Linked DNA regions of Robertmurraya sp. FSL R5-0851. The protein of the gene in region 1 interacts with the protein of each later gene in a pairwise test. Links are inferred from orthologs where the notes say so. Each region holds a gene or a part of one and is shown in the gene's direction. Other genes may lie near its edges. The genes, in order: yhbY and rho.

Region 1 (3,164 bases):
TCACCATCAAATGGCTCATTTTGTGAGTAAGCAGGATTTGAAAATTATCACTCCAAAAAAGGAAATAAAGCCAAAAGTCTTCCAATTGAACGAAGGACAAACTTTATTTTTCGGAGGACTTGCCCGATTTGATTTTATTAGTGGAGGAAGACAATCATTTGTTTGTCATTTTTCTAATGAAATTAATATTCATCGTACAAAACTTGATCATGCTGATGAGTTATACGAAAAGCATGTGGGTGACATGCTCTCACCTCCAAGAACAGATGAATTGGAAGAATTTCCACCACTCATTCGTCAGGAATTTATGATTAAAGAAGAGAAGACAGACATCGTGTTTTCCGGTCTGGGTTGGATCACGGTAAACGAACCTGGAGTGAAAATTGCAGCGTATGTTCCTAAGGGTGTTCATGCAATGATTAGAAAATCGCTTATATAATTTAGCTTTTTAGAGTAAATCAGCTTGATCAACCTCATGAAGTACTCAAGGCTACAACAAGGGAGAGGATTTTTTTGAAAAAGCTGTATGCGGTAATTGGGGATCCGATCGCTCATTCTATGTCGCCTGCCATGCACAATGATTTATTTGGCTTTTATGATATAGATGCTCATTATCATGCGCTTCATGTAAGAAAAGGAGACTTACAGAAAGCGATCATAGGATTAAAAGCGATACAAATTAGTGGGTTTAATGTGACTGTTCCACATAAGGTCGATATCCTTCCGATGCTTGATCGCTTAGATCCTTTAGCCGAAGCGATCGGTGCAGTAAACACAGTCGTAAATGAGGATGGTGAGCTCGTTGGATACAACACTGATGGCGAAGGATCAGTGAAAGGAATTATGAATATTATTCCAGATCTTTTCAACCATCGAATTCTCATTGTTGGGGCTGGAGGGGCTGCAAGAGCCATTTATTTTACTTTAGCTTCCATGGGGATTAAAAACATTGATGTTACCAATCGTACAAGTGAAAAAGCAGCTGAATTAATTGCTCAATGTCCATATACGGTCAACTCCAGTGTATTACTGCGTGAAGATGCTGAGAATGATTTGGACGAGTATGATATTATTATACAAACAACATCGATTGGTATGGCACCAAATGTAGAATGCCAACCGCTCTCTTTACATAACTTAAAAGAAAATAGTTTTGTAAGTGATATTATATACAACCCTCTTGAAACTTTATTTTTACGTTCTGCAAAGGATAAAGGGGCTCGCACGCAAAATGGAATCGATATGTTCGTTCTTCAAGGGGCATTAGCATTTAAAAAATGGACCGGAATTTTCCCGGACCAAAAGAGAATGGAAAAATTGGTTTTAAACCGATTAGGAGGATAAGAATGTTAACTGGTAAGCAGAAAAGATTTTTACGTTCAAAAGCTCATCATCTAAACCCTATTTTTCAAGTAGGAAAAGGTGGAGTGAACGATAACATGATTAAACAAATCAATGAGGCATTAGAGGTTAGGGAACTTCTGAAGGTAAGTGTGTTACAAAATTGTGATGAGGACAAGGACGAAGTAGCAGTTAAGTTATCGTCAGGCTGTAAGGCGGAACTTGTTCAAGTAATTGGATCTACCATTGTTTTATATAAAGAGTCTGAGGAAAATAAACAATTACAGCTTCCTTAATCCGAGGAGGTCCTTATGAGGAAAATTGGAATTTTAGGGGGAACCTTTGACCCACCCCACAATGGACATCTACTTATTGCAAACGAGGTATTAGATTCCTTAGGGCTAGATGAAATATGGTTTTTGCCTAATTCGAAACCACCGCATAAATCAACAAGTGGGACAAGCACGATCGATCGAGTGACCATGCTTGAAAAGGCAATAAGTAATCATGCCGATTTCAAAGTTGAAAAAATAGAGTTGGAGCGGAGTGGTCCGTCTTATACGTATGACACGATGAAGCTTCTGCATCAGAAAAATGAGGGTACAGAGTTTTATTTTATTATCGGGGCAGACATGGTTGAATATTTACCCAAATGGTACAAGATTGATGATTTATTGAACCTTGTTACTTTTGTCGGAGTGCAAAGACCAGAACACGTATTGCAGACAAGTTATCCGGTTATCTATATAGATATTCCGGAATTTGCCGTCTCTTCTAGTTTAATAAGAGAAAGAGTAAAGAATGGGAATACTATTCATTATCTTACCCCTGACTCCGTCATACAATATATAAAGGAGCATCAGTTATATGGATCGAGCGAAAGCGTTAGAGATTGTTAGAGAGCAATTAACCGACCATCGTTATCAGCATACACTAGGGGTAGAACAAACAGCTGTAAAGCTAGCCAAAAAATATGGAGCAAATGAGAAACAAGCGGAGTTGGCAGCAATCTTTCATGATTATGCAAAGTTTCGTCCTAAAGAAGAGATGAAACAAATCATTCTTCAAGAAAAAATGCCTGAGGAACTGCTTTCCTATAATAGTGAACTTTGGCATGCTCCAGTAGGCGCTTATTTAGTGGAGAATGAAGTTGGTATTCATGATCGTGATGTGCTACAGGCAATTCGTTACCACACTTCTGGTAGACCGCATATGTCATTGCTTGAAAAAATTATTTATGTGGCTGATTACATTGAACCGGGGAGGCAATTTCCAGGTGTCGATGAGGTCAGAGAGGTAGCTGATAATGATTTGAATGAAGCGTTATTGCTTTCTATTCAGAATTCAATTATTTTCTTAGTAAAAAAGAAACGAGCGGTTTTTCCGTTGACGCTCCAAACGTATAACTATTTCATTCATTTAAAGGAGGACTGATTGGATGACCAATCGTCAATTATTAGAAACATCAGTAAAGGCTGCTGATGATAAGCGTGCAGAGGATATTGTTGTATTAAATATGCAAGGCATTTCACTCATCTCTGATTACTTTATTATATGCCACGGAAACTCTGATAAGCAGGTTCAAGCGATTGCCAGAGAAATGAAGGAAAAGGCATTGGAAAATGGCAATATGGTTAAGAGAATGGAAGGCTTTGATGAGGCAAGATGGATCCTCCTTGATTTAGGGGATGTGGTTGCCCATATATTCCATAAAGACGAAAGAAGTTATTATAACCTCGAGCGTTTATGGGGTGATGCACCAATAGAAAACATGGAAAGTGTTCTTACTCAATGACGTATGGGAAATTTGCCTACCTTTATGA
Region 2 (3,272 bases), 1.3 Mb from region 1 along the record:
TATTATTCCTCAACACTTAGAGTCGTTAATTGCGAAGCTTCGTGAAATGGGTGTACCGATCGAAACAAGCGATGACCAAGTCTTTGTAGGAAAAGCCGAATCCTTTAAAGCAGTTGATATTAAAACCTTGGTTTATCCTGGCTTCCCAACCGACTTGCAGCAGCCATTAACCTCGTTGTTAACTAGCGCTGTTGGGACAAGCATGGTGACGGATACGATTTATGGAGCTCGCTTTAAGCATATCGATGAATTAAGAAGAATGAATGCCAACATCAAAGTCGAAGGTCGCTCAGCGATTATTCACGGACCTGTCAAACTTCAGGGAGCCAAAGTGAAGGCTAGTGATTTACGAGCGGGCGCAGCTTTAGTGATCGCCGGGTTGATGGCAGAAGGAGTTACAGAAGTAACAGGCCTTGAGCATATTGACCGTGGATACAGCCATCTTGTTGAAAAATTAAATGGACTTGGTGCAACCATTTGGCGTGAAGCGATGACAAAAGAAGAGCTAGAACAGCTGAAAAACGCATAACCTTTTAACAATAGATAAAGAAAAAATAGAAAGAAGGCAGACCTGCTTTCGTCTGCCTTTTTTAAAATTATCCTCCTTACTAATAACTTCCCTATAAAATAATGTTGATTAATAATTAATAAAAAGGGTAAAATAGAAATTGTTTTTTAAAAAGGCTTACATAGAAAAGCCTTGTCTTTATAGAATATGACTTTCTCTATCTCTTCTTATACTTCTAGAAAGCCTCAAACATTCAATCCTTTCCATCCATTTTATCGAACAAAATCATAAAGCTTGTGGTGGAACAACTTATTTTGTAAAAAGAGTGGTGTACTAATGGAGTTAACAATTTCAAGCCTGGAAAATATGAAGCTAAAAGAGCTTTATGAGCTAGCAAAGACCTTTAAAGTGTCTTATTATAGCAAGCTAACAAAAAAAGAACTTATTTTTGCCATTTTAAAAGCACGTGCGGAATCAGAAGGCTTTTTCTTTATGGAAGGTGTTCTTGAAATCATTCAGTCTGAGGGCTTCGGTTTCCTACGACCTATTAACTATTCCCCAAGTTCAGAGGATATTTATATTTCAGCCTCACAAATTAGACGTTTTGACCTGAGAAATGGTGATAAAGTATCTGGTAAGGTTCGTCCTCCAAAGGAAAACGAGCGTTATTTTGGACTATTGCAGGTTGGTGCCGTTAATGGCGATGACCCGGAATCAGCAAAGGAACGTGTTCACTTCCCTGCGTTAACACCTTTATATCCTGATCGTCAAATGAAGCTTGAGACATCACCAAAGCATGTGAGCACGAGAATTATGGACCTGATTTCTCCTGTTGGTTTTGGTCAGCGTGGATTGATCGTTGCTCCTCCAAAAGCAGGGAAAACGATGCTATTAAAGCAAATTGCTAATAGCATTACGACCAATCATCCAGAAGCAGAGCTGATTGTTCTGTTAATCGATGAGCGTCCGGAAGAGGTAACAGACATCGAGCGTTCAGTTGCTGGAGATGTGGTGAGCTCCACGTTTGACGAAGTGCCTGAAAATCATATTAAAGTGGCCGAGCTTGTGCTAGAGCGTGCGATGCGTCTTGTGGAGCATAAGCGCGATGTTATTATTCTTATGGATAGTATTACTCGTCTGGCTCGTGCGTACAATCTTGTCATTCCTCCAAGTGGACGTACGTTATCAGGGGGGATTGACCCTGCTGCTTTCCACCGTCCGAAGCGATTCTTCGGTGCGGCGCGTAACATTGAGGAAGGTGGAAGCTTAACCATCCTTGCAACAGCGCTTGTGGACACAGGATCTCGTATGGATGATGTGATCTATGAAGAATTTAAAGGAACCGGTAATATGGAGCTTCACCTGGATCGTGGTCTAGCTGAACGCCGTATTTTCCCTGCGATTGACATCCGTCGTTCAGGAACGCGTAAGGAAGAGCTACTTATTCCGAAGGATCATTTGGATAAGTTATGGGCGATCCGTAAATCAATGTCGGATACACCTGACTTTGTGGATAAATTTTTACGTAAGCTGAAGCAAACGAAGTCGAATGAAGAATTTTTTGCTAAGCTAGACGAAGAGATGAAAGCAAAAAGGAATTCATAGGGAATAAATCCCATGTTGCAAAACCATTCCCTGCTTGTTATAATAACATCAGTGTGTTTTTCCATTACACCAAGTGTGTATGAATAACTCTGTTTCGAACGACTCAGGGCAAAAGGAGATGAAAGGTAATGAGAGAAGGAATTCATCCTAACTATAAAAAAGTAACGGTATCTTGTGCATGTGGCAACACATTCGAAACTGGTTCAGTAAAGAAAGAACTTCGTATCGAAACTTGCTCAGAATGTCATCCATTCTACACAGGACGTCAAAAGTTTGCTGAAGCAGGCGGACGTGTTGACCGTTTCAACAAGAAATACGGAATCAAAGCTACAAACTAATAAGAAAAAGAAACAGGCAAGAAGATTTCAGACCTTGCCTGTTTTTTTATGAGGCTCTTTTCTAAACTTCATTGCTTTTGGAGATGGAAAATGCTTGATTGAGCTAAAATTCGTAGCAAAATGGACTCAAATTGTAAGAAAAGAGCTTGTATTCTTAATTTCAAGCGCAAAATAGTTTGTTTCCGCGTTAAAATCGGCTTTAGGATTTTAACGGCTATCTATGTGAAAACAGCCATTATGAAAATGAACGTACATAGTGAGACAGTGATAGGATAATTTATGTGAAAACTGTCTACTTTAAAATAGAGAGCGAAGCGGAAGGAGAGGCCGTTTATGTATGTAATGAAGCACCATGGTTGGGTAGAAGTGATTTGTGGTAGCATGTTCTCTGGGAAGTCAGAAGAACTGATTCGCCGCGTCAGAAGAGCCCAGTTTGCCAAACAAAACATTGCCGTTTTTAAACCGAAAATTGATAATAGATACAGCGATGAAGCTGTTGTCTCTCACAATGGCACATCGTTTATTGCGCGTCCAATTGCCCATTCAACAGAGATTTTTCAGCATATTGATCCTGAAATTGATTTGATTGCCATTGATGAAGTCCAATTTTTCGATGAGGAAGTAGTAAAAGTGATTCAGCACTTAGCGGATAGCGGTCATCGTGTGGTTGCTGCAGGTTTGGATCAAGACTTCCGTGGTGAGCCATTTACTGTCATGCCAGCATTAATGGCTATTGCCGAGCTAGTCACAAAGCTGCAAGCCGTATGTGCGGTTTGTGGATCACCTGCAAGTCGAACGCAAAGACTTATTAACGGAGAGCC

Evidence for each region.
Region 2: the proteins of yhbY (region 1) and rho interact in binary tests that used the Escherichia coli proteins (3 or more experiments, as listed by UniProt). The link is inferred for Robertmurraya sp. FSL R5-0851 from one-to-one orthologs.

The regions. Positions count from the first base shown.
Region 1 is NZ_JBBOOE010000001.1:3,293,037-3,296,200, reverse strand. The notes cover bases 161-2,991. They hold yhbY (ribosome assembly RNA-binding protein YhbY), read left to right. Parts: upstream 161-1,346; coding sequence 1,347-1,637; downstream 1,638-2,991. Other genes in these bases: rsfS (ribosome silencing factor), read left to right, coding at 2,780-2,991; yqeK (bis(5'-nucleosyl)-tetraphosphatase (symmetrical) YqeK), read left to right, coding at 2,209-2,775; MKX65_RS17015 (nicotinate-nucleotide adenylyltransferase), read left to right, coding at 1,653-2,240; aroE (shikimate dehydrogenase), read left to right, coding at 514-1,344; yqeH (ribosome biogenesis GTPase YqeH), read left to right, coding at 161-439. Outside these bases: more of yqeH, read left to right, coding at 1-160; more of rsfS, read left to right, coding at 2,992-3,136; MKX65_RS17000 (class I SAM-dependent DNA methyltransferase), read left to right, coding at 3,133-3,164.
Region 2 is NZ_JBBOOE010000001.1:4,585,211-4,588,482, reverse strand. The notes cover bases 40-2,978. They hold rho (transcription termination factor Rho), read left to right. Parts: upstream 40-844; coding sequence 845-2,113; downstream 2,114-2,978. Other genes in these bases: MKX65_RS23360 (thymidine kinase), read left to right, coding at 2,785-2,978; rpmE (50S ribosomal protein L31), read left to right, coding at 2,242-2,451; MKX65_RS23375 (UDP-N-acetylglucosamine 1-carboxyvinyltransferase), read left to right, coding at 40-529. Outside these bases: more of MKX65_RS23375, read left to right, coding at 1-39; more of MKX65_RS23360, read left to right, coding at 2,979-3,272. UniProt on the Escherichia coli protein: Facilitates transcription termination by a mechanism that involves Rho binding to the nascent RNA, activation of Rho's RNA-dependent ATPase activity, and release of the mRNA from the DNA template.